2 regions of the Paenibacillus riograndensis SBR5 genome follow, and region 2 is predicted to be linked to the other one. Evidence: riboswitches for the same ligand, from Rfam matches in the RefSeq annotation. Region 2 holds a riboswitch; the other holds the start of a gene.

Region 1 (15,165 bases), 3.2 Mb from region 2:
CCGTGGATGAAGGCTTTGTCGAGCTGCAGGGGACCCTGTATAACCGCAGCCTGTTCACCTTCATCTCGCGTCCAGGGTACTAAACAGCGGCGCCGCATTACGCCGACAAGGGTTACATCTTCCTCGCGAAAGGTGTAACCCTTTTTTCTTCCCGCTGGAACGGAAGCCGCCTCGTTTAGAGAGCGGGGAAGCCGTTTCCACTTGATATCTGCCAGTCTATTCGATCTCGAACAATTTGCTGATCGACAGCTCTTCATGAACGCGGATAATGGCCTCGCCCATGAGCGGAGCTACGGATAGAACCTTCAACTTGGAGGTCGGATTGTTGCTGCGAATTGGAATGGTATCCGTCACGATAATTTCTTTGATTGGAGAGTTTTCCAGACGTTCATGCGCAGGGCCGGATAATACAGGATGGGTACAGCAGGCGTATACTTCCTTCACGCCGCCTTCCATCAGGGCATTGGCACCAAGCACGATGGTTCCGGCTGTGTCGATGATATCATCGATCAGAATCGCTGTTTTGCCCTCGATGTTACCGATGATATTCATGACTTCACTGACATTCGGCTCCGGACGGCGTTTGTCGATAATCGCCAGCGGTGCATTCAGGAAATCAGCCAGCTTTCTTGCCCGCACAACGCCGCCATGGTCAGGAGACACGACCACAGGGTTCTGAATCTGCTTGGAGCGGAAATATTGGGCCAGAATCGGAACACCCAGCAGATGATCCACCGGAATATCGAAGAAGCCTTGAATCTGCATCGCGTGAAGGTCCATAGTAATGACGCGGTGTGCCCCTGCTTTTTCAATCAGGTTCGCTACCAGCTTGGCCGTAATTGGATCACGGGAACGGGCCTTGCGGTCTTGGCGCGCATACCCGTAATAGGGAATAACCACATTGATGCTCTTTGCGGAGGCGCGCTTGAGCGCGTCGACCATAACCAGAAGCTCCATAAGATTATCGTTAACCGGACCACAGGTGGACTGCACAATGTATACATGACAGCCGCGGACGCTCTCTGACAGCTTAACCTGAATTTCTCCGTCGCTGAAGCTGGTGGTATGGGATTCCCCCATGGGAATACCGATATAATCAGCGATTTGACTAGCCAGCTTGGGATTGGAATTGCAGGTGAAAATCTTGAGTTTGGAATCACAATAAGTCATAAAATATAAACCCTCCGTGACGGAATTTAACTTCCAAGTGGCGCCGGCGCGGATTTGCGGGTCCGTCCGACGCTTTGGCTTCTGGCGCTCTACGATGGACTCGACTGGTCTTTCTTTGCTTTGGCCCGGGCACGGATTTTCTCAGCATACCCTGGCTTGTTTTCCTGTCTTACTCTGGCAATGGCCAGATCATTCTCCGAAACCGAACGTGTGATAGTCGAACCTGCAACAACAAAGGCCCCTTTGCCCACTGTAACCGGAGCCACAAGGTTCACATTGCTGCCGATAAAGGCATCATCGCCAATCTCGGTTCTGGATTTATTATAGCCGTCATAATTGACGGTAATTGCACCGCAGCCCACATTAACATTCTTGCCAACTGTTGCATCGCCAACATAGCTTAAGTGCGATACTTTGGAGCCATCGCCAATGCTGGCATTCTTGATTTCCACGAAATCGCCGATTTTGACCTCTTCGCCAAGCACAGCGCCTGGCCGCAAATAGGCAAACGGCCCAACAGAGGTGCGTGCACCAACCTGTGCCTGATTCAGCACGGAGTGCTTAACTTCAGCACCGTTCATGATCACACAATTCTCAATCTCACTGGAAGGTCCGATGATGCAATCTTCTCCGATTACCGTCTTCCCTTTCAGGACAGTTCCCGGATAGAGTGTAGTGTCTGCTCCAATCACCACATCAGCTGCGATATAGGTTGAAGCAGGGTCAATAATGGTCACACCATTCAGCATATGCTGGCGGTTGATGCGCTGGCGCATCAGACTCTCCGCCTCCGACAAGGCCAAACGGTCATTAACGCCAATAGACTCCGCAGCATCATGAGCCTGATATCCCAGAACGATATCCCCCTGTGCCCGGAGTATGCCGATAACATCGGTCAAATAATATTCCTGCTGGTTGTTGCTGTTCGTGACCTTGTCCAGAGCTGCGAACAGCTTGGCGTTATCAAAACAATAAGTCCCTGTATTGATCTCGTTCACAGCAGCTTCCTCAGGAGTGCAATCCTTCTGCTCCACAATCTTCTGTACGCCGCCATCTTCGCCGCGTATAATTCTTCCATAGCCTGCAGGCTGATCCATGACCGCCGTAAGTACGGTTGCGGCCGCGCTCTGGCCTTCATGCAAGGCCATTAGCCCTTCCAGCGTTTCTGCAGTTACGAGCGGCGTATCTCCGCAGATCACAATGGTTGTGCCTGCTTCACCGCCGAGAAGGTCCTTTGCCTGCTTCACGGCATGGCCTGTGCCCAGCTGAGTTTCCTGAAGCACATACTCCGCGTCCTGGCCTACATAAGCTTTCACTTTCTCTGCGCCATGACCGACAACTACAACAGTGCGCTGGCATCCGGTCGCTTTTACTGTATCAAGTACATGCCCAACCATCGGTTTGCCGCAGACGGGGTGCAGCACTTTGTATAATTTAGATTTCATGCGCTTGCCTTGACCTGCAGCAAGTACAACAGCCATTCTTTTCAAGAATGCCAACCTCCTACTTCTTTAGCTCACTACTGAATATATCTCATTCCGGGCAAAAAGAAAAGAGAACCATGAAGGCATGGTTCCCTTTTCTTCGAACCCCAATAAAAAACGGCATGGCCTTCAGCCGCCCAGACGAGGGCAGCCGTCCTTCAGAGTCAGCCCTTAGGCTCCCTCTTCAATGACCTCTTCTTCTTCAGTAGCGGCGCGATCATACTCGGCCAGAACCGCAGATTGAATCTTCTCGCGTGTTCCCGAAGAAATCGGGTGTGCGATATCGCGGAATTCCCCATCCGGTGTACGCTTGCTGGGCATTGCAACGAACATCCCGTTATTACCGTCGATAACGCGAATGTCATGAACAACAAACTCGTTATCAATTGTAATGGATGCGATTGCTTTCATTCTCCCCTCAGAGTTAACGCGGCGGAGTCTGACATCCGTAATTTGCATGTGTGTGTTCACCACCTTTTTCCATCAGAGACTTGGTGTATAATTCCACACAGCAAAGCGAATTCCTTCTTTTGGATTCCAAAAAATGGCTGATTAAGAAGATTATTTTTGCCGTACCATCGTTTTCGACACATTTCGTGAAGTTCTCTGTGTTTTCCTCATGGATTCGACATTTTAGCCTATCCTAGAGATTTGGGTTATCTCCCGATTAGAAAACGAAATAATTCCCCGGATGTGCAGATATCCGCCGTCCTTTGGAATCGACCTCGCTCAGCTTTACGAGGGAGACATAGTCATGCAGCAGACGTTCCTCATTTTCCACTGCACCGGATTCTACCAGTACCCCGACACCGGCAACCTCGGCATTGAATTCACCCAGCAGATCAACCATGCCGCGTACAGTGCCGCCAGCCTTCATGAAGTCATCCACAATCAGCACTCTGGACTTCTCCCGGAGCGCCCGTCTGGACAATGACATGGTGTGAATGCTCTTATGTGATCCCGAGACATAGTTGATGCTCACCGCCGAGCCTTCCGTAACCTGGTGGTCGCGGCGCACCAGCACTACCGGCAGCCCCAGCTGCGCAGCCGTGGCATAGGCCAGAGGAATCCCCTTGGTCTCTACTGTCATTACCACATCAATCTCTACTCCATAGAAGGCTGTTGCAATAATCTTGCCGGCTTGCTCCATTAAGGATGGAAGACCAAGCAAATCTGACATATACAAATAACCGCCAGGCAGGATCCGGTCGCTTTGTTCAAGCTGCCCGCACAGGCCGTCCACGAAGGCAAGCGCCATGTCAGTAGGCATCCGCGGAATATAGCGCACTCCCCCGGCCGCACCGGCCAGTGTCTGCAGTTCTCCCATGCCTTCGCCTTCAAATACCTCTTTTATAATAGCCAAATCTTCACTGATGGATGACTTTGCTGCTCCATATCGGTCTGCAAATGTAGACAGCGGCAAAAGATCATGCGGTTTCTCAAGCAAAAATTGGGTCATATCTACCAAACGTTGGCTTCTTTTAAGTTTTTTCACGGAATGCTCCTCGCCAAAACCGAATATTATTAAAAATAATATCACTTTTGTACGGATTTATACAAGCATGGTAATCTTCCAGGCCCTTTCCGGACAGCGCTCACTTAGCTCAGTGAACGTACGGCGTATACTTCTTTGCAAAAACCGCGCAGCCCGTTATAGATTCTGGCCACCTTGGATTGCTTCGACACTAGGCCGAACACCGTTGGCCCGCTGCCGGACATGAGCACCCCATCGGCACCCAGCTTCACCATGGCTTCCTTCAGCTGCTGCACCTCCGGGTGCAGCTTCAGGGTCACATCCTCCAGCACGTTGCCCAGACCCGCGCAGACGGCCGCGAAGTCGCCTGCTTCGATGGCAGCCTGCATCCGGGACGCAGACGGATGCACCGCTATGCTGTTCGCGCGTACGCGTCCGTACACCTCAGCCGTCGATACATTGATCGGCGGCTTGGCCAGGACGACCCAGCACTGCGGCGGACTCTGGATCGGAGTCAGCCGTTCGCCTCTGCCCGTGGCCAGGGCAGTGCCGCCCGTGACGCAGAACGGGACGTCCGAGCCCAGCTCGGCGCCCAGTTCCTGCAGCTCCTGTGCCGGGATGCCCAGGCGCCAGAGCCGGTTCAGGCCGCGCAGCGTAGCCGCGGCATCACTGCTGCCGCCGGCGAGGCCGGCAGCGACCGGGATTCTTTTGTCCAGATGGATATGTACACCGCTCTTCACATTGTAACGGTCTTTAATAAGCCTGGCCGCCTGGAATGCCAGGTTCTTCTCGTCCAGTGGAATATAACCGGCCTGGCTTGAGATAATAATGGAGTCCCGCTTCAGCTCGGACAGCTCCAAACGGTCCGCCAGATCGACCATAGTCATGATCATTTCCACCTCATGGAACCCATCCGCGCGCTTGCTAAGCACATCCAGCATCAGATTAATTTTGGCCGGCGCTTTTTCATACATTTTCAAGGCGTTCACCCACCTTCACTTTTCCCGTAAAAACAACTTAACATATTATATGAGAAACTCGTAACGAAGTCCATTAAGATATATAAATCATATTTTAACAAAAGTTCGGAGCATGCCGAAAGAGGGTGCTGCCGTCCCGGCAACACCCCTCGTCCAACTGTTTACTGCAAAACCTATTCCGACCTCCGCGCTGCCTCTTCGGCGAGCTGAATGGCCCTTTTTACCATATTGCCAGCATCCTTCGCCCGGATTCCGCCCCAGCCTTCGCGTTCAACAGTCTCATAAAAACCCAGTTCTTTGGCCAGCTCCGTCTTCAGCTCTTCTGACATCATGCCCCGTTTTCTGCGGCTCATTAACGGAATTCCTCCTTAAAAAAAATGGATGACGAGATTGTTGCTGCTTTAGTATGCTGCCAAGACGCGGCGGCCATTCAGGCAAGATCAAACAAAAAACAGCCTCCCTCGCGGGAGACTGCCCAAAAACCATTAAGCTTTAATATACATAATCCGCATCTGCCCGTCATCTTCACACACTGTGATTTCCACAGATTCCGTAAGGATGTCAGCGTAGCTGTAGGAGACTCGCTTGAAGGTTTGCTGCTCCTGATCCAGTTTGACAATAAATACAGAAGGGTACGTTTCTTCCAGGACACCGGTGCGTTCAACGGTCTTCCGACGGCCACCGTTTGCACGCAACGTGATCTTATGACCGACGTGAGCTTCGAGACTGCGTTTAATTTCCAACAGCGCGTTATTAGCCATTGCCTGACGACCACCTCTTTCCTTGTCCATTATACAACTTTCTATAGACATTGTCAAATTAAATAAATAATTATAGATGATGACAAAAACGTTGTCAACGGATTTTTTTTAGCGGGGTCCAATGCTGGCTTTAATCCCTTGTTAGCGGTAACAGTTAAGCAAAGTGAAGAAACCCCCTAGACCGCCAACGATCCGCCCTTAAACAAAAAAGCCCCACCAAAGTGGGACTTTCCCGGATGTATAATCCGTTAACCGGCCGCTACATCATTACCGAAGGTGCTACCTTCAGGGTAGACAGGTTCTGCAGGCGGGGCATACCGATGCGGAAACTGCCACGGGTCTCGATTCCCCCCATGCCCTGGCTGCCGCTGATGGTATTGTTCAATACATCTCCCAGGCTGACAGAGTCGCGTATAGAGGTGAAAGATGCTTTTGCCGCTATATATACCGGGTCCAGGGCGTGGATTAATATTCTCCCGGGGGAGCTGGCAAAGTTAGCCCCTGCACCCAGCAGGGCTTCGAAATGCGACTGGCAGGCTCCCGCCACAATCGTCAGCGTGTCAAAATTGCGCTCATATTCCCTCGCAACCTTAACCGCGGTGACAAAGTTCTGCGAATTTTTATAGCTGTTCAGGCTGTAAAGATCGTAAGTATGCTGCTGCTTAAGCACTCCGTCATGTCCGGTAATCACCACGATATCCGGACGCACATGCGGCAGCAGCCGGTATAACGTTTCGGCCATCTTCGATTCGTGGACATGATGGCCCTCTGCGGGAATCCGCAGCTGCTCGTATAGACTAAGGCTCTTCTTCAAGTAAAGGGCATCCCCGTCGAGGTGAAGCACTTTTCCCGGTACCTCAAAGTATGCTGCTTCCTTGGGGGACTGGGGCCATACCCCGGTGAGGCTCTCTCCGCTGCGCTGGCTCTGCTCCTGCCGGTCTTTACGCAGTTTGGTCAGCGATTCTGTTGCTTTAATCTGCGCCTGCTGCCCCCGCTCCGTAATACGGGTGGGAGGCACCTGAACCAAGTCGTCCAGGGGGGCATCCGCCAACAGGCGGAATTCAGTGCCTTTGATTACGGCCCCGTTCTGCACAATATTCTCCACCCGGAACGTTACATCGCCACCGTAAGATTTGCGAACGACCAAGTCTCCTAAATTCATTTCAAACACCACCTCTATCCCATCGTATGGGCAAAGGCCCCGGTTGGTTCTTAATCGGCGGTGATTTGCTTACACAATCCCGGCAGCAAGGAGCACAGCGCTTAACCGGGCATACTCCTCAAGGCTAAGTGTTTCCCCGCGGCGGCTTGGCTCAATTCCGGCTGCAGCGAGCAGGGACTCCAGCCGCTCCCGCCCCTCTTCCGGAAAGAACCGGGCCTTGAGGTTATTGGCAATCGTCTTGCGCCGCTGGGTGAAGGAAGCCTGTACGACCTCAAAGAAATGTTTTTCATCCGCAACCTCTACCGGCGGGCGTTCCCTCACCTTAAGACGGATAACCGCCGACTCCACGTTAGGCTGTGGAATGAATACCGTACGCGGTACGATACAGACCAGTTCAGGTTCGCTGTAGTACTGCACGGCGATGCTGAGACTGCCATATTCCTTGCCGCCCGGGGAAGCTGCCATGCGTTCAGCAACCTCCTTCTGGATCATTACAACGATGTTATCCAGGGGCAGCTTCTCTTCCAGCAGCTTCATGAGTATAGGTGTGGTCACATAATAAGGCAAATTGGCCACTACACTAACTCGCTCGACTGCGGCAAAATCCTCGGCAAACAGCTCCTGCAAGTTCACCTTCAGCACATCATCGTTACGGATGGTAACATGCGGATAAGAGGCCAGAACATCCCGCAGAATCGGAATCAGCCTCCGGTCGATCTCCACTGCCGTTACAGCTCCGGCTGTTGCGGCCAGCCTTTCGGTCAAAGCGCCGATGCCCGGTCCAATCTCCAATGCACCGGCGGCTTGATCCAGGCCTGCAGCATCCACAATTTTGTCCAGAATATTCTGGTCAATCAGAAAGTTCTGGCCCAGGCTTTTCTTGAATGAGAACCCGTACCGCTGAATGATTTCCTTGGTGCGTGCCGGGGATGAGATATTGTTGTTCCCGCTCATGAGGTAATGCCTCCCTGATCAATTTGCGCGAGAGCAATCGAAAATTCCTCCCGTGTAATGCCGAACATCGCCAGCCGCTTGTATAATTGCTTGCCGTTGCAGTAGCCGATCCCGAGCAGATTGCCAAGCGCCATTCTCCGCTCTGCTGCCCGCGGATGCACCATCATCCCCGCTGCCATCAGGTCTTCCATCCCAATCAGGGCCGGAGCGCCCTCAAAGGAGGTATGCACATGCTCAAGCGCATGGCGGATTGCCTCCGGGGAGGCATTTTCCACTCCTATGTCACCTTTCCGGGTAGCATCTTTTTCGGGAATGAACGCATGCTTGCAGCCAGGCACCTTGGAAGAGACAATCTTCCGGATGCGTTCGCCCGCATGATCAGGATCCGTAAGGATTATAACCCCTCTGCGTTCCATAGCGAGCGCAATCTTGGCGATGACCTTGCGGTCGACTGCCGATCCGCCGGTCTCGATAGTATCGGCTTCTACAGCCCGCTTTATGGCAACGGTGTCGCTTTTGCCTTCTACAACGATTAATTCCTTGATCATTTTTGTACTCCTTACTCTGCAACGCAAAAAGAAGAGGATTCGCTCCCCTTCTTTTTGGCTAAAGAATGTATAAGTGATGAGCGGCAGCTCTGTAATTCCACGCTCAGATTTCTGAGAATTCCTTAAGTGCTACCCTCACTATATCTTATATACCGCTAATTTGCAAAGCAGCCGCCACTTAGTTCAGTTCTGGCTTCACAGGCCCTATCACATAAATCGTGCGTGATTTCCGGCCAAAGTTACGGGCATGGCTCAGTGATTCATAATACACATCCACCTTGTTGCCTTTAATGGCGCCGCCGGTATCCTCTGCACGGCGAAACCCAAGTCCCTCAATGTACACCCACCAGCCGATAGGGATTACGCTCGGATCCACAGCAATGGTCCGCCCTTCCGTTACGCGTGTGCCGGAAGCTGTACGGGTACCAATACCCGGCTCTTCCGATGAATAAGCCGTCATGGATACATTTCTGATCATTCTCTTGTACTCAAAATCTACGCCTGCTTTACTGGCAACATTGTTGCTTTTTGCGCTCACTTTGGATGTTTTAGAAGTAGTTGCTGATTTAGAAGTCGCAGTAGCGGCTACAACAGGTTTTGGAAGCGGTTTGGTACCAATGGCAATGATCTTGTCTTTGGTGACCGTCTGCACTTCCTTGCCAACCATACGCATGGATGCCAGCTCGCCATCTTGGTAGATTTTCTCGATGTGCTGGATCATTACGCCCGGCTTGCCCGCTTGTGCAACTCTTACGGTTCCCTTGGTCAGGGAGGGGTCTGCGGTTTTAATGACACGGAAAGGCAAAGCTGTTGTCCGCTGTACCACTTGCTTGTTGATCCGGACAATTTTGACTTCCATGTCTGCAGAAACTGCGGTGCCTAGCGAAGGGTAAATCTTGTCATAGCTTTCCAGGCCAATGCCCAGTTTGTCAATCGCCTGACCGATTGTATCTTCGGTCGTGTACAACGTTTTGGTGGTCCCGTCCGTAGTGATCTTAATCGCCTGCGCACGGTTGATGACGACACGGTCTCCGTCCTTTATTTCATCACTAAGGCCAATAGATAATGCATCATGCGGCTGCAGCGAAATTTGTTCCTTTGCCAGCACATCGCTGACCAGCGCGTCCCGCGTCTCCAGCGTTTGTACCTTCCCGTCTATTACTAAAGTTATTTCTTTAATGCTTCGACCGTGTACGTACAGCAGAATTACCAGCGCGATAACAATTGAGGCCGCGCCTGCAAGCGAAAGTATGCGGGGATTCACTTGCTTCCACCGAAATGCGAAAGACCTGCTGGATGATTGCGAATCATGGGATACTTCTGGTTGGAATACGCCCACTCTCTCCATCCTCCTTACATAGCCCCGTCGTCCAAGTTGTATAACAAAGGTGACTTCATCACTTCTGACGAAACTAGGTTTGAGATTACACAGGATACGCCCGCATTGCTTTAGCGTTTCCTGCTCATGGATCGCCTGCTCGGCATAACTGCTCCAGATACCTGTTATATAACAGTATGCCGGGAACATTCGCATTATTCAAAAACAAAAAAAGCCCGAAAAGAGTTCACAGAGGACTCTTTCGTGGCTCTCCGGTGTCAGAATACGCGGGAATGTTTATGCACGAGGTTTCCTCTCTTACTTGCGCTTACGGGGTTAGCTGTCGGGTTCGGGCATAAGAGAGACGCCCTATCTCAGGTCACCCGCTCACGGCGGTTGCCCTCAAATTCACCCCAAAGACCACGTAAAGAAATCAAATAACGTCTGCGGCATTTCTGTGTTGTACTCATGTACGGACATGCGGCAGAGCATTATTGGTTCCCCCGTTCTCCATACGGAGACTCAGCGAGACGATCCATGAATTTGGTGACTGTCACAATAACAACAGCTCACTTCACTGAAAAGATGATATCCTGTTTTGATGCATGTTGTAAAGGAGCATTCAACCACGTTTACGCAAAAAAATGATTAAAATATTGTAATAATCAGCTGTTTCTATGTTAAAAAAGTTTAATATATCGGCTATACTTCTTTTTTCGCCGCTTTTACTCCCGTTTTCAGACAATCCCAAATCGTTCCAGGGCGTTCGCATACGTGATTTCAGCTAATTCCTGTAAATCAATCCCTTTTATTTCCGCAGCAGCCTCAGCCACAAGCTTCACATAGGCACTCTCATTTCGCTTCCCCCGGAAGGGGTGCGGCGTCAGATATGGAGAGTCCGTTTCGATCAAAAGCCGGTCCATTGGAGTCTGGGCCAGCACCTCTTTTGGCACCCTTGCATTCTTAAAAGTTACAGGTCCCCCAAAGGACAAATGAAAGCCCAAATCAAGGCACATTTTGGCCGTTTCCCAGCTCCCGGAGAAGGAATGCATAACCCCGCCGATTTCATTCGCCTTCTCTTCACGCAAGATCCGCACTACATCCTCGTGGGCATCCCGGTTATGAATACAGATAGGCATTTTTAGTTCACGGGCCAAACCGATCTGTTTGCGGAATACCTCGTGCTGCACCTCTTTTGGGGAGGTATCCCAATAATAATCCAGTCCGATTTCTCCGATGGCCACCACCTTTTTATGGCTGCACAGGGAAGCGATCCAGTCCATATCCCCCTCTTTCATGTCAATAGCGTCTACGGGATGCCAGCCGACAGCTGCATAAATATAATCATACGTCTCCGCCAATTTCATTGTCGTTGGGATCGTTTCCCGGTTAAATCCAATGTTAATCATCTTGCTGACCCCAGCCTCTAACGCGCGGGCAATGACCCCGGCACGATCCTCGTCGAATTGTGGGGCATCCAGATGAGTATGTGTGTCGAACAAACGCATGCAACAACATCCTTTCAGGCTTGATTTCTATAATGAATTCCAGAAATTTTTGTATTATTTTGCAAAGATCCCGCCAATGGAAACAGGCAGCCGGGTAAGTGCCTTCTGCAGCTTATCCTGCGGAAAATACAGGTGATACCTGCCGCGGTGGATACCGCTGATCGAACGTACAATATCAGATACCTCAGAGATTTCGCGCAGCTTATCATGGCGGTCAAGCAGCAAAATCTGCTTGCTGTCAAAACCCTCTCCCGGACGGAACACATCGTAGGGCAGATCTGTCGGATAATCGATTTCCAGGTCGTAATCCGGATGCAGTCCGGCACCGGCAAAACTGCGGCGAATTTCGTCAATAGTCTCTGAATCGAGATGATCCATCTCCACATATTTATACAGTTTACGATGAATAAAACGGCTGCACAAGTTAGCCAGTATTTCATCGTCTTCCAGCGTCCACTGCATAAAGGCTGTTTGGACCAGGGCCTCGTCCAGGAGTAAATATTGCTCTACATTGATCTCGCCGCCGAACAAATCGCTGAGCGGATTGATCATAAAACGGAAAGAGTAGCCTTCCTGGAAAAGCTCTTTCGCCCTCCGGAAAATCTGCCTTAAAATTATTTCCGAACTGCGTGTAACCGGATGGAAGTAAACCTGCCAATACATCTGGTAACGTGACATCAAGTAATCCTCAATGGCATGCATACCCGATTCTTTTACGACAACACGGCCATTATAGGGCCGCAGCATTCGCAGAATACGGTCAATATCGATGGTCCCATAATTCACACCGGTATAATACGCATCCCGCAGCAAATAATCCATACGATCCGCATCCAGAGGGCCTGACACCAGGTTGACAACAATCTCATGTTCATACGTTTTGGCAATCACAGATGCAACCTTTTGCGGGAAATCCTCACCTGCTTCACGTAAAATCGCTGTAATTTCCGTGTTCTCCTGTATAATTCTGCAGGTCCAGTCCTCATGATTCATTTCAAAAGCTTCTTCTATAGAATGGGAGAAAGGGCCATGTCCCAAGTCATGCAGAAGTGCTGCACATAAAGTCAGCAGACTTTCCTCCGGCATCCAATCCTTATAACCGCTTCGCTCAAATTGGGAGATGATTCTTCTGGTAATTTCATAAACACCCAATGAATGGGAAAAACGGCTGTGCTCCGCCCCATGAAAAGTCAGGTAGGAGGTGCCGAGCTGGCGGATCCGCCGCAGACGCTGAAATTCCCTGGTATTGATTAATCGCCAGATCATCGTGTCCTGGACATGAATATAATTGTGAACCGGGTCTTTAAAAACCTTTTCTTCCGTCAGCAGCTGCTTCATAAGATCAACTCCTTCAAATAATAGGATTAGGAATCGGCTGAAATAAGGGGTATAATAGTATATATTCTCGTACTTTGTCGAATAATGGCGTTTTAACGATTTACAAATCGACAAATTCCTTTTTAGGTATTTCTCTTCTCATTTGAGTTGATTATAAGCGCTACAAAAGTTTTTTTTCAAAATCCCCTTAAAATTAACCACAAAAAAGGTTGACTGTTTTGGGAATGGTTGGTATTATAAGTATCATAAAACGGTGAACAATGTCGAATAATGACGCTTTTGAACATTGAGAGGAGCAACGATTGAAATGATGAAATCAACAGGAATTGTAAGAAAAGTCGACGAGCTAGGACGGGTTGTTATTCCAATCGAATTGCGCCGCACACTGGGCATTGGAGAAAAAGATGCGCTCGAAATTTACGTGGACGGTGAGCGGATCATGCTTAAAAAATACGAGCCTGCTTGCATCTTCTGCGGCAATGCTGAGAATGTAACCTACTTCAAAGGAAAAATTGTTTGTCACGATTGTATTTCTGCCATCCCTACCCCTGTGACAAATTAAAACAAATCGGTTATAATAAGAACTAATCCAATTGTTAATTCTAACCTTTTTATATCTCCTTGGCCTCCCGTGTTTGCGGGGGGTATTTTTTATGCTTTTTTACCCTCCCAAGTTTTTACCCTCCCAAACCCTCCCTACAGGGAGGGCCCCAAGGGCTCCCGCCCTCTGGACACCCGGAAGCTTGTCTAACTGTGAGGGTGCGCGTAAGGAAGCTGCGGTTGGCGGCGGACCGGCCCTCTTTCGGGCAAGCCCTCGGGGCCTTGCCATGCGCAGCTGCCATAGGCTTCGCTTCTATGGCAGCTGCGCATGGCGCTCCCGGGCAACGGGTGGTGCAGCAAGCGCTCTCCCTTCGGGAATCGCTTGACGTCAGCGCTTCTCTGTGACAGCGGCGCTCGATGGTTACTGGCGGGTGAACAGCTTTTGGTGCTTTGGAGCGCTCTCCCTACGGGAAACGCTTGACGACGGCGCTTCTCTGTGATAGCGGCGCTCGCTGGTTACTGGCGGGTGAGCAACTTTTGGTGCATTGGAGCACTCTCCCTGCGGGAATCGCTTGAATGCGAGCTACAATTTATACTAGGCTTGACCCGATTAGCTTTGGCAAATTTGTATAACCACATTTAATACAGTTATTTTATACCAAATCATACCCTTACACCCAAATAAATACTCGAATTTCTCCCCTTACCCTATATATAACTCTACAAAATACATTTACAACTAATAAAAGGAATAAATTCTTCTAAAAATTGTATATCACAGTTATTTCTTGGTGTTATTCCTTGTTTTTTATTCCCTCTCCAGCAGCGCATTGTAAATATCACGTTTGGCCAAGCCGCGGTCGGACGCTGCTTTTTTCATCGCATCTTTACGTGTCTGTCCAGAAGTTTCATAGTGGGTTACATGCTCCTCAATGCTCAGCTCACGCCACCATGAGGATTCCGCAAGCTCAGCCTCCTCCTTGCTCTCACCCTCCAGCACGATCACGTATTCCCCTAGCGGTGGATGCTCGGACAGCCAGTCCAGGCACTCCTCAATAGTGCCGCGAAGGAATTCCTCATAACGTTTGGTCAGCTCACGGGCCAGCACAATCCGGCGGTTGCCGAACGCCTCCTGTAAGTGGGCCAATGTTTTCGATACGCGGTGTGGTGATTCATAGAACAACAAGGTCCCTTGCGCGGAACGGAGACCTGACAGCACACTACGGATATCTTTACGCTCCCTGGGCAGAAACCCGATGAAAGTGAAGCTGGTTGTAGGCAAACCGGAGGCGATCAGAGCAGACAACGCCGCGTTGGCTCCAGGGATCGGAATCACGGGAATGCCGTGACTGACCGCAAGCGCCACAAGGTCCGCTCCAGGGTCGGAAATGGCCGGCAGACCGGCATCGCTGACCAGTGCCAAATTTTTACCTTCTATTATATAGCGTATCAGCTCAGGTCCACTGGCAGCCTTATTATGCTCATGATAGCTGAACAGCATCGACGATGTAATTTCAAAATGACTGAGCAGTTTGCGGGTCTGCCGCGTATCCTCGGCAGCGATAATATCGCATTCCCGCAGAGTACGGACAGCACGATAGGTCATATCCTCCAGATTACCAATGGGCGTCGCCACCAAATATAATGAGCCTGTTGCTTCTGGCTGATTTTCATTCCTGTTTTGAAAGCTGCTTTGCCATAAAATTGTCATAATTTACCCTCTTTAGCTCCATAGTAAATATCCAGAATTTCCGGACAATATTGATTGTCCTCATTATATACGATCAGTGGGGGTTGTAAACGCACCTCAGGCTTGCCGTCCCGCGCGGCTTCAATCAATACCATATTGGCCTCCAAATGGGCACGCGGGTGAACAAAACGGATCAGCTTCGGTTCCAGCCTGTATTGTCTCATCAGACTGATGATAT
Region 2 (15,165 bases):
CATTTATCAAAGGTGAGCAGGGCTAAACATGCCGTCAGCGTAGCAGAGCTTGAAGAACATTTTGCATATAGCTTCCCTTAGTGGTGAACAGCTTGTGGTTGCAGGTATACAGCAGGTCCACGGTTTCGATGCTTGATATTATATAGATATCTATGTATAATGAAGCCATGCCTAACTATAATGCATTGTCGCTCATCAGCAAGATCCGCTCAGAGGCACACAAGATGATTGTGTCAGAGCTTGAGAAACGGGGCATCGGGGATATCGTCCCTTCGCATGGAGATGTGCTGGGTCTGCTGTTTCAGCAGGATGGCTTGTCTATTAAGGAGCTTGCGAACAAAGTTCACCTCACACAGCCTACAGTAACTGTTCTTGTTAACAAATTGGAACGGCTGGGCTATGTGGACAGAATAAAAAGAGGGGAGGATAGCAGAGTTACTTTTATTAAGCTTACGGATAAGAGCCTGGCGCTGAAGCCAGCCTTCCAGGAAATATCGGATAAGCTGAATGAAGCCATATATGGAGGCCTAAATCCCGGACAGCGGGAGGACCTTGAGTTTCTATTGGAACATATATATAGAAGATTCTAATTTTTTTTGCATAAATATATAGATATCTATCTAAAATAATTGTTATATAAAGTGAATATGAGAAGCTAACAAAAGGGAAAAGGGATGGAGGGGAAGTTTGGAACTGTAGGAGCGAAAGCGTCCGCCTTTGTCTGCGGATTTCCACCGCGAAGTGCGGTAATAATCAAGAAATCTGCAGACAACAGCGGCCGGAAGTCCAAACATTCTCCGTAGTCCCGACGAAGTCCCTAATGTAAATATCTTAAGTTCACTCTTTATATGCTGTTCAACCAAACAATATACTCGGAGGTAATCAAAATGAAACATCTAGTCGTGTATGCCCATCCCAATGCAGAGAGCTTTAATCATGCCATTATGGAGACAACTGTCCAGGCATTGAAGAAGAAGGGCCATGAAGTCGTTGTACGGGATTTGTACGCTCTTGATTTCCAGCCTGTGCTCAAGCCCGAGGATACTGCAGCAATGCGCAGCGGACAGACGCCCGCGGATATTGTTACAGAACAGAAATTTATTGCTGAAGCGGATGTCGTGACTTTTATTTACCCGATCTGGTGGACAGGGCTGCCAGCCATTCTCAAAGGTTACGTGGACCGGGTATTTTCTTACGGTTTCGCATATGCTTATGGGGAAACTGGGGTAGATAAGCTGCTTACAGGCAAAAAAGGATTTATTATCAATACACACGGCACACCAAAAGAGATCTATGATCAAATCGGAATGACCGCAGGGCTCAAAATTACATCGGATAGCGGGATTTTCGGCTTTACGGGCATTGAAATGGTGGAGCATTTGCTGTTTGGCAGCATCCCTTCAGCCGGACAGGCCGCTCTGGATGAAATTCTGGTCCAGGTTGAGGAAACCGTAACCTCGTTATTCTAACTACAGTCATGCAACAAATCCACTATTGTTATCCCAAATGAAGACTACGGATTTCAAGTTCAATCTATATTCTATGTAATAACCTTCCGGGAAAAAGGGGATATTACAGGTGTTATGTACATAACGCTTGTGGCGGTGAAGCCAACGGCTGACCCGCTTGTTCCTTTACAATCTTCCCGGTAGCCTATATAATCAATGTAATTGTATATGGATTTACCCGGAGGAGCCTGCCAACAGCGGGCTCTTTTTGTGTTTTTTTATGGGAATTTAAGGCAGATGATGACTGATTTGAAAGAGGGGGAGTGCGAAGCTGTGCTGCATGCTGCAATCTTAATACCATTTCTGCTGGCTGTTCTGATCCCGCTCGTCAAGCGTATTCCGCGTCTTCACGCTGGGTGGGCGGTGCTGCCTGCTCCTATGGCTCTTTTTGTGTATTTCCTGCTGCAGATCCGGTCCGTTCAATCCGGGGAAAATACTGTGGCCACGGTAGCGTGGATGCCTTCGCTGGGGATTGATATTACCCTGGTGCTGGATGGGCTGAGCCTGCTGTTCGCCCTGCTGATTACAGGGATGGGAGCTTTGGTAGTTTTATATTCGATTTATTATCTGGAAAAGCGGATGGAATCCATCCATAACTTCTACATGTATCTGCTTATGTTCATGGGAGCCATGCTGGGAGTCACGCTGTCTGACAACTTAATGGTGCTCTACGGGTTCTGGGAACTGACCAGTATTACGTCCTTCCTGCTGATTGCCTTCTGGCACCGCCGGGAGAGATCGCGCTACGGAGCGCTCAAGTCGATGCTGATCACCGTGTTTGGCGGACTGGCGATGTTTGCCGGGTTCAACCTGCTGTATGTGATGAGCGGAACCTACAGTATCAGGGAGATTACCCTGCAAGCCGGCGGGCTGTCCCTGGAACCGGTGTTCATTCCGGCTATGCTGCTGATTCTGCTGGGAGCGTTCACCAAATCCGCGCAATTTCCGTTTCACATCTGGCTTCCCGATGCCATGGAGGCACCGACTCCGGTCAGCGCCTATCTTCATTCAGCGACGATGGTCAAGGCGGGGCTGTATCTGGTGGCACGGCTGACGCCCGTTTTCGCCGGACAGTCCGAATGGTTCTGGCTGGTCTCCGTGTGCGGACTGGTCACACTGCTATATGGCTCGTTCAAAGCCATTAAGCAAACCGATCTGAAGGCGATGCTCGCCTTTTCTACAGTTAGCCAGCTGGGTTTGATCATGTGCCTGCTGGGACTGGGCTCGGCGGCGGCCTTCTTTTCAGGCACAGAAGAGTCTGTATTCTATGCTATGGCTACTGCGGCGGCTGTCTTTCATCTGATCAACCATGCGGTGTTCAAGGGAACCCTGTTTATGGTAGTTGGCATTGTAGACCACGAGACGAATACGAGGGATCTGCGCAAGCTGGGCGGATTAATGTCCCTGATGCCGGTTACCTTCTCCGTGGCGCTCATCGGCGCCTTGTCCATGGCCGGGCTTCCGCCGTTCAGCGGCTTCCTCAGCAAAGAGATGTTTTTTACCGCTGTGCTTGATATCCGGGAGCTGCATGTATGGAGTACACAGTTCTGGCTGCTGTTGTTTCCGGTTCTTGCCTGGATAGCAAGCGTATTTACCTTTGTATACAGCATGATCCTGGTCTTCCGGACGTTCACCGGCAAGCTGCAGCCGGAGAAGCTGGACAAAGTGCCGCATGAAGCGCCGCCGGGGCTATTATTTTCCCCAGTGCTGCTAGTTTCCCTGGCGGTGATCTTCGCCTTTTTCCCGGACCTCTTAAGCTCCTCCTTAATTGAGCCGGCAGTAGCTTCGATTCAATACGGGCTGCTGCCGCCGGAGGAAAACCTTCATGTTCCGATCCATTTCTGGCATGGCTGGACTCCGGAAATCTTCATGACCCTTGGGGTGATCGCTACCGGAACGCTTCTATACAGAGGCTATAACAAACTGCGGATACTGGACCGTAAGCAGAACGGGCAGGATTACCTTAACCGCATATATGATATGGGCATTCGCGCACTGGAAAGCGGATCAGCACGCTTCACCAACCTCTATATGACCGGCAGCAACCGGCATTATCTGCTGTACATTTTCGGGTTCTTCATCATTGCCCTGGGGAGTACGCTGCTTGGAGCGCAGGGGATAACCCTGGGCATGGCGGACTACGCTCCGGTATCGATATACGAAGCGGCTGTGGTTGCGGTCATGCTGGCAGCAGCCTTTGCCGTGCCTTTTGCCAAGTCGAGAGTAAATGCCATTCTGTTCACAGGTGCGGCCGGATACATGGTGACCCTGCTGTTTGTGATCTTCCGTGCGCCAGACCTTGCCTTGACGCAGATGATTGTGGAGACGGTGTCGGTGATTCTGTTCCTGCTGTGTTTCAGATATTTGCCGAAGCTGAAGCGGGAGAAGGAGAAAGAGAAAGCATCCTTTAAATGGACGAATCTCATTATAGCTGCGGGAGCCGGCCTGACGATGACACTGATTGCACTGGCGGCGATGGGCAGCAGCCCGTTTGCGCCGGTCGCGGATTTTTTCCTCAAAGAAAGCTATTCCCTGGCTGGCGGCAAAAATGTAGTAAATGTCATTCTGGTAGATTTCAGGGGCTTCGATACGCTGTTTGAAATCATGGTTCTCGGCATAGCGTCCCTTGGCATTTATGCTCTGGTTCATCTGAGAATCGAGCCAGGGACAGTCCGACCAGCGGCGAAGAATAAACCGGCTGCCTATCTGTTTCCGCTGCGCAGCAATGATGTGATTCTGCGGACGATGTCCAAAATGATTGTAGTGATCATCCTTACCTTCTCGCTGTATTTGTTTTTTGCCGGACATAATCATCCCGGTGGAGGTTTTATCGGCGCTTTGATGACATCTTCCGGACTGATTCTGATGGCGATTTCGCTGGGCATGGATACGGTCCGCAAATTTCTCCCGGTCAATTACCGCATCCTCACGGCTGTGGGGCTGCTGACCGCAATTCTGACAGCGGCAGGCTCTTTTGCTTTTGGCGCACCGTTTCTGAGCCATTCCTTCGGGCATTTTGATCTGCCGCTGCTTGGAGATACGGAGCTTGCGACAGCGGTTCTCTTCGATCTGGGAGTATATCTGGCAGTCATCGGCGTGACCATGAACATTATTTTTAGCATAGGAGGGGATGAGTGAAATGGAATGGATGATGGCACTGGCGGTTGGCATTTTATTTACGGTCGGCGTGTATCTGATTTTGTCCAAAACCCTGCTGCGGATTGTACTCGGTACTTCCCTGCTTACGCATGGCGTCCATCTGCTTCTCCTGACTATGGCCGGACTAAAAAAAGGGGCAGCTCCCGTATTAGGCGGCAAGGCGGATGCCTACGCAGACCCGCTGCCGCAGGCGCTGATTCTGACGTCCATCGTGATCAGCTTCGGGGTTACGGCGTTCTTCTTCGTGCTGGCCTACCGTGCGTACCAGGCTCACGGGACCGATGAAATGGATAACGTCCGGGAGGAGGAGCAATGAATAATCTCTTGGTCATGCCGGTTCTGATCCCCCTGTGTACGGCTGTTCTATTGATGTTTCTGAAAGAGCAGGTGCTGGTGCAGCGGTGGATAAGCACCCTGGGCGGAATTCTGAATCTTGTTGTGTCGGTTATGCTGGCCGCACGCATCCATCATGAGGGCATACAAACCTTGCACATGGGGGGCTGGGCTCCGCCTTATGGCATTGTGTTTGTAGGAGACATGTTTGCAGCACTGCTGGTATTGACGGCGTCGGTGGTGAGCCTGGGGATTCTGCTGTATTCCTTCACCAGCATCGGTGCGGAGCGGGAAAGATTCTATTACTATACTTTTTTTCATTTTCTGCTCGCAGGCGTATACGGTTCTTTTCTGACGGGTGACATCTTCAATCTGTTTGTATTCTTCGAAGTGATGCTGATCTCGTCCTACGCACTCCTATCCCTGGGCGGTACGAAGCGGCAGCTTCGGGAAACCACTAAATATCTGTTGATTAATATTGTGTCTTCAGCGCTTTTTGTAGCCGCAGTCGCTTACCTGTATGCAGCGGCGGGCACACTGAATATGGCTCATTTGTCCCAGCGCATTGCCGAGGCCGGGCAGGGCGGTGTCCTGAATGTGGTCGCTGTACTGTTCCTGATCGTCTTTGCGCTGAAGGCCGGGCTGTTCCTGTTCTTCTGGCTTCCCGGCTCTTACAGTGCGCCGCCAGCCGCAGTCCGGGCCTTATTCGGAGCGCTGCTGACCAAAGTGGGGATGTACGCCATTATCCGGACTTTTACACTTATCTTTGCCGGAGATCCTGATTTTACGAACGGCTGGATCGCCTGGATGGCGGCGGCTACAATGGTTCTGGGCGCACTGGGGGCCGTGGCTTATAGTGATATCCCCCGCATCCTCAACTACAACGTCATTGTCAGTATGGGTTTTGTGGCATTCGGATTGTCGGCGGGAACACCGGATGCATTGGATGGTGCGGTCTTTTATCTGCTGCACGATATGCTGGGCAAGGCCCTCATGTTCGTTCTCGGAGGGTTGATGATTGCCGCTGCCGGTACGGACCGGCTTGAGCGTATGGGGGGACTGATCCGGCGTTATCCGCTGCTGGGCTGGAGTTTTTTCGCGCTGGCACTGGCACTTGCCGGTATCCCTCCCTTCAGCGGCTTTCCCGGCAAAGTGCTGATCATCCGGGGAGGACTGGATGCAGGAATGCTGACATTATCCCTCATCGGGCTGGGTTCCAGCCTGCTCGTGCTGTACTCGCTGATCAAGGTGTTCAGACTGGCCTTCTGGGGCAATACGCCGGACACGGAACCGCCCAAGATTAATCTAAAAAGCGGGACGGCGGTGGCCGCCGGACTCCTCGTTCTGGTCATCCTGATGGGCCTTGGAACAGAGCGGGTGAATACCTATGTATCACAGGCAGGGGATGTGCTTGGTTCTCCCGGTCTGTATATCGAAGCTGTATTGAAGGAGTAGATGAAGATGGCTGTTCAAATCTTATTAAACCTGATGACTGCGTTTCTGTGGATGATGCTGAGCGGCGACGGGTCAGGCTCAGGCTTTGTAATCGGCTATCTGCTGGGCTGCGGAATTCTGCTGGTGCTGCGCAGGTTCCTCCCTGAACCTTTATATTTGAAACGGGTGTGGTCCATAGTGAAGCTGCTGGCGCTGTTTCTGCGGGAACTGGTCTGGTCCAGCTTTGCGGTCATCCGGCAAATCCTCAGTCCCAAACTGGCGGTCCGCCCGGGCATCTTCGCTTATGAAACTGCACTCCGGTCCGACTTTGAGGTCACCTTGCTCTCCTGCCTGATCTGTCTGACACCGGGGACACTAACGCTGGAAGTGTCGGGCAGCGGCCGGACCCTCTATATTCACGCTATGGATATTGAGGATGCCGGCCAGCTCTCCCGCCAGATCGAAGGAACCTTTGAAAAAGCAATAATGGAGGTGACCCGGCTATGATTCCGCTATTGCTTAATATTGCGCTGACGATCCTGGCACTGGCCATGCTGGCCTGCCTGTACAGGCTGATTCAAGGACCGACCCGTTCAGACCGGGTTGCTGCGCTGGATACGATCGGCATTCATCTGCTGGCCGTGATCGCGGTGCTGGGCATGCAGCAGAGGACAGAGGATTATTTTGATATGGTGCTTGTGATCGGAATTCTGACGTTTATCGGAACGGCGGCTTTAGCCAGGTATATTGAAAGAGACGCGGTTATGGAGCATGGAGGTGATAAGCTTGATCGGTGAGCTGCTAATTGCGATACTGGTATTGCTGGGCGCATTGATATGTGGGCTTAGCGCGTTTGGATTGGTCCGGCTCCCCGATGTTTATTTACGTTCCCATGCCGCCACCAAAAGTGCTACACTGGGTGTATTGTGTGTGCTGACAGGAGCCTTTCTGTTTTTTTACTTCTATATAGAAGTAGTCAGCATCAAGCTGCTAATCGCGATTGTATTCGTCTTCATCACTTCTCCGGTTGCAGGGCATCTGAACGGCCGGGCGGCTTACCGCTCGGGTGTGCCATTATGGAAGGGCAGTGTGCAGGATGATCTGAAGCCGGTGCTCGAAAAGAATAAGACGAAGCAGGATGACTCGCAGTAAAAATAATAGTAAACTAAAGAATATTGTCTTTTTCGCTGAATTCTGTAAAAGAAGCGGGGGAACCACCGCGTGTGCAGTTTTGCAACTGCCATGCCAAGGGGTGAATCTCGAACATTCGAGTAGGGCTACTCTTCAGGCCCGAATCCGTCAGCTAACCCCGTAAGCGTAGAAGAGAGGAGACGAATGGATTGCCGCAAATTCTGCTAAATGGAACTACTATCTACTACGAAACCTATGGTACAGGAGTGCCGGTTGTTTTTATTCATGATCACCTGACCTCGCATCATCTGTTTGAGCCGCAAATTGAGTATTTTCGTGACCGTGTTCAAGTGATTGTTATGGATCTGAGAGGGAACGGGTTGTCCGGAAAAATGGATGTCGAGGTTCACCGCATTCTGGATACCCAGTGTGAGGATTTGAAGGAGCTGCTCCGCCGTCTGGGGCTGCTGAGTGTGATTCTCGTCGCAAGCTCCGGAGGGGGTGTGCTGGCCCAGAAATTCGCTGTGCAGAACCCGGAGCTGGTGCGTGCGCTGGTGCTGGTGGACAACTGTTCGAGCGGACATGATTCCACGATAAATAATCGGATATGGGGAATTGTTGAGAGATGCTCATGGATGTCGTATTATTTGCCGCCTGAGCTGCTTTTGCGCTCCCTGAGAATCGCCTATAACAAATGGCTGCCCGCTTATCATATCCTCCGGAATGAGCTGCTGCATAAACGGCCAACCGAAGGGATCAAACAGCGGATTGCCCTGCGCCAGATTGACATTCTTGCCTATGCGGCCAAGCTGCAGGTTCCTGTGCTGTGTGTAACGGGAAGCCAGAATGAGTGGAGACTGGCGCAGGCGAGCAAGAACGCCTCCATGCTGCCATCGGCGCAGCTCGTGGTGCTGGATGATGCCATGTACCCCAGCCATCTGTGCCAGCCGCAGCATTTTAACCGCCTGCTGTTAAATTTCCTGATCGACCAGCATGCCATTCATCAGCGGGCTGACGGGCTGGAGGGCGGCGGATGACTCAGCTCCTTACCGCTGTCCAGCCATGCATAGGCCAACCGCAAAAAAACGGCAGTCCGGAACATCATGTGATGTTTTTGGGCTTCCGTTTTTTTGGTGCGCATATATAATTAGCAGTGTGTTTTTATTTCTGCAAATAGGTTGATAACCTATGTACTTTGTGATTTAATGCAGTAGGGGATTGATAACACGAGCGGGGCAGTCCATCATTTTTTTTGAAAGGAAATGAATTGTTTCATGAAGAAATCATTGAATAGCATTTTAAACCGGCCGATTCTATTATTCACCTTCGTGCTGCTGCTCAAAAGCGCCGTGGCCTGGTTTGTCGTGTTCAGCGACGGTCCGAACTGGAGTATGGTCTTCACCGAAATTCCCTTTTTCATCATTGTGTTCAGTCTGATTGAATGGCTGTCCTCCAAACGGAAGATTCTGTACTACATGATTGCGAATTTGTTCATCACGGTGATTTATTTTGCCGTCCTGATGTATTACAAATATTATGGTGTGATTGCGACCTATCATGCACTGCAGCAAGCGGATAAGGTTACTAAGGTCGGAGAGAGCACCTATTCCCTGATTACGCCGTATTATCTGTTTATTTTTGTGGATATCGTCTTTTTCCTGTTCTTTATGTTCCGGCCCAAATATATTGCCAAATGGAAGGAGAGAGGCACATACCGCATCAGCCGCCCAGTCCTGCTTACCGTGGCCGCCGTTTCGCTCGCGCTGTGCTTCTTCAATATCTGGCCTAACCATGCGAGCATGAACGAGATCAAAAAAGCGGAGAGCATGGGGATTCTGAACTATGAAGTCTACACGCTGTTTGCAGACAGCACGGAGAAGGAAGAGCTTATAGACAGCAAGGAGATTACCCAACAGGCCGTGGATACGGTTAAAGGGGTTCAACCCCCGCAGCAGCCGCAGTACGCCGGGGCCGACAAGGGCAAAAACCTGATTATCGTGCAGATGGAATCGTTCCAGAACTTTCTGATCGGACTGACCATTGACGGGCAGGAGATCACGCCGAACATCAACAAGCTGGCGCACAGCAATACGTACTTCAATAATTTTTACACCAATGCGGGCCAGGGGACGACCTCGGATGCCGAGTTCGTGGTGAACTCCTCATTTTATGTGCCCAAGAATGAACCGGCAACGTCATCGCCTTATATGAACAAATCCGTGCCCAGCCTGCCGAAGCTGCTGAGTGCGAACGGTTATTTTACAGCTACTTTTCACACCAACAGTGTGGAATTCTGGAACCGCAAGGCCCTGTACCAGGCGATAGGCTTTGACAAGTATTATGACCAGAGCTTCTATGGCGATGATGATCATATCGCATTCGGATCTTCGGATGAGGTGCTGTTCGCCAAAACGGTACCGGAGCTGGCCGCACTTGACGCCAAGGATCAGCCGTTCTATGCGATGGTCATTTCCATGAGCGCCCACCATCCGTTCCGCATCCCCGGGGAGAAGTTCAAGATGAAGCTGCCGGAGCGCTTAGAAGGTACGCTGCTGGGGGATTATATTCAAGCCCAGAATTATGCCGACTATGCGATGGGGCAGTTTCTGGAGGACCTGAAGACCAGTGGACTGTGGGATGACAGCCTGATTGTGTTTTACGGAGATCATCAAGGTGTGCCGATGTACACCCTGGGTGAGGATGAGAAGGCTCTGCTGCAAGAAATGATCGGACATGAGTACGGTTATACGGATATGTTCAATATTCCGTTCATCGTCCACTCGCCGGGCGGCTCTCTGCCTGCGGTTGTGGACCGGACGGGCGGACAGATTGATATTCTGCCGACAGTATCCAATTTGCTGGGCGTGCCGCTGCAGAATCAGCTGCATTTCGGGGAGGATCTGCTCAACTCGGCATCGAACCTGATCCCGTTCAGACATTTCCTGCCTACAGGCTCCTTTGTGAATAATACGAGCATTTATCTGACGGGGAATGATTACGCGGATGGAAGCAACTATAGTCTAAGCGATAATTCGGTCGTCCAGGGCGGCTCTACAGAAGCGCAGTTCGAAGCTGCGGAGCGGCTGCTGAACATGTCGAACAGCTATCTGCTGCAATTGCCGGACCGGCCGGACCAGCAGTAATCCCGAAACAGTAAGTATGGGGCTTGCCCTGTGCTTACTTTTTTTTGTGCGGAAATTAATTTTTCTCAGTCCTCCAGCTGCCCGTTGATTTCTTCAAAATAGTGATAGACCCCGTTCAACAGCTCAATCAGCGCTCTGCTGCGCTCCTTGCCGAGATAGTCAATCATCCCCTTGAACGTATCACGGATTCTGGCAATAGCAGCATCGGCCAAACGTACGCCTTTGTCTGTCAGAGCAATCCCGCTGACCCGCTTATCCTGGGCATCGCTGGTGCGGACCACATAGCCCTGTGCCAGCAGGCTGTTCACCATTTGGGTGATGGTGGGGGAGGTGACCTTGTGCATTTTGCTGATGTCGGAGACGGTAAGCACCGGCTTCCCGGATTTCTCGGTCCCTAATCTGATCGTGATCAGCACGCGTATTTCACTGGGCTTTAGCAGCGATGGATTGTTCTTCTGCCAGTTGATCTTGGAGAATTGCTGAAAGGCTTCCATCAGCTCGTCGATTTTGTCATATCTGTCTTCGTTCATCTGTACACCTCATGGACTTGTTTCCTCTAATTATAGGGCATGTGCTGAAATAAAATAAAGCTTACTCTGCGGGATTATGAAGAAGCGATACCTGGTATTTGTTCAGAAAAGAGATCCACTCGTCCGAGGGCTTCCCGTCGGTAACGATATAATCAATCTCGTCAAAGCTAAACAGCCTGACAAAAGCAATCCGGTCAAACTTGGAATGGTCGGCCAGAAGGACGGCTTTGCTCGCCTGCTGCCGCATAAGAATCTTAAGCTCGCTTTCGGCTTCATTGGAATCGCTTAGTCCCCCCGTCATCGAGAGGGCTTTGCAGCTGAACAGCGCCGCGTCCACGTTATACCGCTGAATGGTATGGGAAGCGCTCGGCCCGACAAAAGAGTTGGTCTCCGCTCCCAGCACACCGCCGGTGGAAATCAGCTTGTGCCCGGAATGCTGAAACTCGGACAGGACAACCAGTGAATTGGTAATGATCGTCAGGTTTTTTTTGGCTTCGGTAATTTTCTTCAGCGCCTCGAAGGCGGTAGAGCTGGTATCTGTCATCAGGCTGTCACCGTCATTGATCAGGTCCAGGACACTTTCGGCAATGGCCCGTTTGGCTTCGATATTCACCGCATGTCTGTGAGAGTAGGAAGGGTCCTCGTTGGTGTGGACATTCAGGATGGCCCCGCCATAGCTTTTTTTCGCAATGCCCTCTTTGTCCAGCTTCTCCAGATCTCTGCGGATCGTTTCTTCGGAAACATCGAAATCCTGGGCCAGGTCAGCGACATGGACTTTTTTGTGGCGGTACAGCTTATTGATAATGAGTTCACGGCGTTCGAACGCTCTCACGAAGACGGCCTCCTGCATAGTTGATTTTTTTCTCTATTTTACTATAAAGCGAAGAATAAATAAAAGGGAATTCCACAGAACAATCCACATTCAGATTTCGAAAACCACAAAAATACACAATAAAATGTGGTTTTATGTTGACATCACATGATTATGATTTTATGATAGGAGGAGATGCAAGCGCTTAATATTGTTCTTATTATTCTTAGGAGGTTATAAGGCATGACAACTCATTATCCCAAAATCGGCATCCGCCCAACGATTGACGGGAGACGCCGGGGCGTACGCGAATCACTGGAAGTCCAGACGATGGGCATGGCGGAGCGGGTCGCTGCTTTTCTGCAGGACAATCTGCGTTACCCTGATGGTTCATCTGTAGCATGTGTGATTACTGATTCTACGATCGGCGGTGTGAAGGAAGCTTCGGCTGCACAGGCCAAATTTTCAAGTGCCAATGTAGGCGTATCCATTACCGTGACACCTTGCTGGTGTTATGGCTCGGAAACGATGGATATGGATGCCTCCATCCCGCATGCGGTATGGGGGTTCAATGGTACGGAACGGCCCGGTGCGGTCTATCTTGCCGCTGTCTTGTCGGCGTACGCCCAGAAGGGCATTCCGGCTTTTGGGATCTATGGGGAGGATGTGCAGGATTCCGGCAGCGAGGAAATCCCGTCTGATGTGCAGACCAAGCTGCTGCGGTTCGCCAAGTCGGCACTTGCCGTTGCCCTGATGAAGGGGAACTCCTATTTGTCCATGGGTTCGGTATCTATGGGGATTGCCGGTTCCATTGTGAATGACCAGTTCTTTCAGGAATACCTGGGCATGCGCAATGAATATATCGATATGTCCGAGTTCGTCCGCCGTTTCGAGGAAGGGATTTACGATCAGGAGGAATTTGCCCGCGCACTGAAATGGACGAAGGAGAATTGTCGGATTGGACCCGACAATAACCCGGCGCACCTGCAGGTCAGCAGCGAAGAGAAGGCAGTCCAGCTGGAAACCTGCGTGAAGATGGCGCTCATCGGCCGCGACCTGATGATCGGCAATCCGGTGCTGGCTGAGCTGGGGTTTGCTGAAGAAGCGCAGGGCCACAACGCGCTCGCTGCCGGTTTCCAGGGGCAGCGCCAATGGACGGATCACTTCCCGAACGGTGACTTCATGGAGACGATCCTGAATTCCTCCTTCGACTGGAACGGTAAGCGCGCGCCTTATATTCTGGCTACGGAGAATGACAGCCTGAACGGGGTGACTATGCTGTTCAATTACTTGCTGACGAATACGGCGCAGATATTTGCCGATGTCCGCACCTACTGGAGCCCGGCCGCAGTGAAGCGGGTCACCGGATATGAACTGCAGGGCGAGGCGGCGGGCGGCCTGCTCCATCTGATCAATTCAGGCTCCGCCGCGCTGGACGGCGCAGGTGAACAGACCAGGGACGGTAAGCCGGTGATCAAGCCGTTCTGGGAGATCACAGATGAAGAGGTGGAAGCCACCCTGAAGGCAACGCAGTTCCGTGCGGCATCGCAGGAATATTTCCGCGGCGGCGGCTTCTCTACCGATTATCTGACCAAAGGCGGCATGCCTGTAACGATGGCGCGCCTTAATCTGGTCAAGGGGCTGGGACCTGTTCTGCAGCTGGCGGAAGGTTATACTGTGGAGCTTCCTGAGGAGGTACACCGCACGCTGGATGAACGGACCGATCCTACCTGGCCGACAACCTGGTTCGCGCCTGTTCTGACCGGTTCCGGTTCGTTCAGCTCGGTATACGATGTGATGAACAATTGGGGGGCCAATCATGGAGCAATCAGCTATGGGCATATCGGTGCGGACCTGATCACACTGGCATCCATGCTGCGCATCCCGGTGAGTATGCACAATGTGGAGGAAGCACGGATCTTCAGACCGCGCGTCTGGTCGCTGTTCGGAACGGAGAGCCTCGAAGCTGCCGACTACCGGGCCTGCCGGAATTTCGGACCTCTATATTAATATCCGGGGGCGGGCAGGTGAATGAGATGAGCAAGCTGAAGAAGCTGCTGGCTGTTGACCTTGGGGCAAGCTCGGGGAGAGTAATTCTCGGCACCTATGACGGAAGCAGGATTGTTACAGAGGAGCTGCACCGGTTTGCCAATACCCCGGTGGAGGCTGGGGGCCATTTGTACTGGAACGTTCCGGAGCTGCTTAAGGAGATTAAGCAGGGAATTCTGCTGGCGGTGCAGGCTGGCAATGAAATTGCTAGTCTAAGTGTGGATACCTGGGGAGTAGATTATGGCTTTGTGGATCATGCGGGGAAGCTGCTGAATGCCCCGCATCATTACCGCGACCAGCGGGTGGGCAAATACCGCGCCCGGCTGGAGGAGCTGCTGCCGCCGGAGGAGCAGTTCCGTCTGACCGGCAATCAGCCGGACCCGATCAATACGGTCTATCAGTTGTTCGCCGATTTGCAGGAGAACCCCTTGCTTCAGGAGCAGGTTGACCACATTCTCATGATGCCGGATTTGTTCCTGTACCTGCTGTCTGGAGCCTCTTCTGCGGAGCGGACGATACTGAGCACAAGCGGGCTGCTGGACGCCGTTACGGGTGAACCTTCTTCCGAAGTATTCGGCAGACTTGGCATCCCAACCAGGCTGATTCCGCCCCGTGTTGAAGCGGGAACCGCTATCGGCACGCTGCGGCCCGAGCTCTGTGCCAAGCTCGGATGCGGGCCCATCCGCGTGATTGCCGGCGCTTCCCATGATACGGCTTCAGCCGTAGCTTCGATTCCTTACGCGGACAAGGACGGCGCGGCGTTTATCAGCTGCGGCACCTGGTCATTGGTCGGGATGGAAACGAAGGCGCCGGTCATTACCGCGTTAAGCTATGAATATGGCTTCACGAATGAAGGCTGCAGCGGCAGCGGCAACCGGCTGCTCAAGAACATTACCGGCCTGTGGCTGCTGCAGGAAACGCGGCGGGTCTGGGCTGAAGCCGGTGAAGTCCTCAGCTTCAGCGAGATGACTGCGCTTGCCGGGAAGGAGGGGGCGGCACAGTCTTTTATTGAGCCTAATGATCCGCTCTTCAGCACGCCCGGCGATATGCCGGGACGGATCGCGGAA

Evidence for each region. Region 2 has a riboswitch for cyclic di-AMP ahead of PRIO_RS13265 (alpha/beta fold hydrolase). Riboswitches for the same ligand answer to the same signal wherever they lie in the genome.
Region 1: it holds a riboswitch for cyclic di-AMP, as region 2 does, so the genes downstream of both, PRIO_RS00140 (resuscitation-promoting factor) here and PRIO_RS13265 (alpha/beta fold hydrolase) in region 2, are expected to answer to the same signal.

The regions. Positions count from the first base shown of each region.
Region 1 is NZ_LN831776.1:25,010-40,174, reverse strand. Features, by position in the region: gene PRIO_RS00195 (hypothetical protein) at 1-83, shown strand, start outside; gene PRIO_RS00190 (ribose-phosphate diphosphokinase) at 217-1,170, opposite strand; gene glmU (bifunctional UDP-N-acetylglucosamine diphosphorylase/glucosamine-1-phosphate N-acetyltransferase GlmU) at 1,260-2,660, opposite strand; gene spoVG (septation regulator SpoVG) at 2,826-3,113, opposite strand; gene purR (pur operon repressor) at 3,322-4,149, opposite strand; gene ispE (4-(cytidine 5'-diphospho)-2-C-methyl-D-erythritol kinase) at 4,254-5,108, opposite strand; gene PRIO_RS00165 (small, acid-soluble spore protein, alpha/beta type) at 5,282-5,461, opposite strand; gene veg (biofilm formation stimulator Veg) at 5,594-5,869, opposite strand; gene yabG (sporulation peptidase YabG) at 6,129-7,031, opposite strand; gene rsmA (16S rRNA (adenine(1518)-N(6)/adenine(1519)-N(6))-dimethyltransferase RsmA) at 7,101-7,985, opposite strand; gene rnmV (ribonuclease M5) at 7,982-8,533, opposite strand; gene PRIO_RS00140 (resuscitation-promoting factor) at 8,712-9,872, opposite strand; cyclic di-AMP (ydaO/yuaA leader) riboswitch at 10,162-10,389, opposite strand; gene PRIO_RS00135 (TatD family hydrolase) at 10,589-11,359, opposite strand; gene PRIO_RS00130 (HD domain-containing protein) at 11,414-12,697, opposite strand; gene PRIO_RS00125 (AbrB/MazE/SpoVT family DNA-binding domain-containing protein) at 13,005-13,259, shown strand; gene PRIO_RS35850 (hypothetical protein) at 13,457-13,642, shown strand; gene rsmI (16S rRNA (cytidine(1402)-2'-O)-methyltransferase) at 14,046-14,948, opposite strand; gene PRIO_RS00115 (tRNA1(Val) (adenine(37)-N6)-methyltransferase) at 14,945-15,165, opposite strand, start outside.
Region 2 is NZ_LN831776.1:3,241,204-3,256,368, forward strand. Features, by position in the region: gene PRIO_RS13220 (AraC family transcriptional regulator) at 1-26, shown strand, start outside; gene PRIO_RS13225 (MarR family winged helix-turn-helix transcriptional regulator) at 168-590, shown strand; gene PRIO_RS13230 (NAD(P)H-dependent oxidoreductase) at 888-1,469, shown strand; gene PRIO_RS13235 (Na+/H+ antiporter subunit A) at 1,746-4,646, shown strand; gene PRIO_RS13240 (Na(+)/H(+) antiporter subunit C) at 4,648-4,983, shown strand; gene PRIO_RS13245 (Na+/H+ antiporter subunit D) at 4,980-6,455, shown strand; gene PRIO_RS13250 (Na+/H+ antiporter subunit E) at 6,462-6,941, shown strand; gene PRIO_RS13255 (Na(+)/H(+) antiporter subunit F1) at 6,938-7,231, shown strand; gene mnhG (monovalent cation/H(+) antiporter subunit G) at 7,215-7,586, shown strand; cyclic di-AMP (ydaO/yuaA leader) riboswitch at 7,610-7,767, shown strand; gene PRIO_RS13265 (alpha/beta fold hydrolase) at 7,775-8,602, shown strand; gene PRIO_RS13270 (LTA synthase family protein) at 8,840-10,708, shown strand; gene PRIO_RS13275 (MarR family winged helix-turn-helix transcriptional regulator) at 10,774-11,238, opposite strand; gene PRIO_RS13280 (DeoR/GlpR family DNA-binding transcription regulator) at 11,300-12,070, opposite strand; gene PRIO_RS13285 (L-fucose isomerase) at 12,293-14,059, shown strand; gene PRIO_RS13290 (rhamnulokinase) at 14,086-15,165, shown strand, end outside.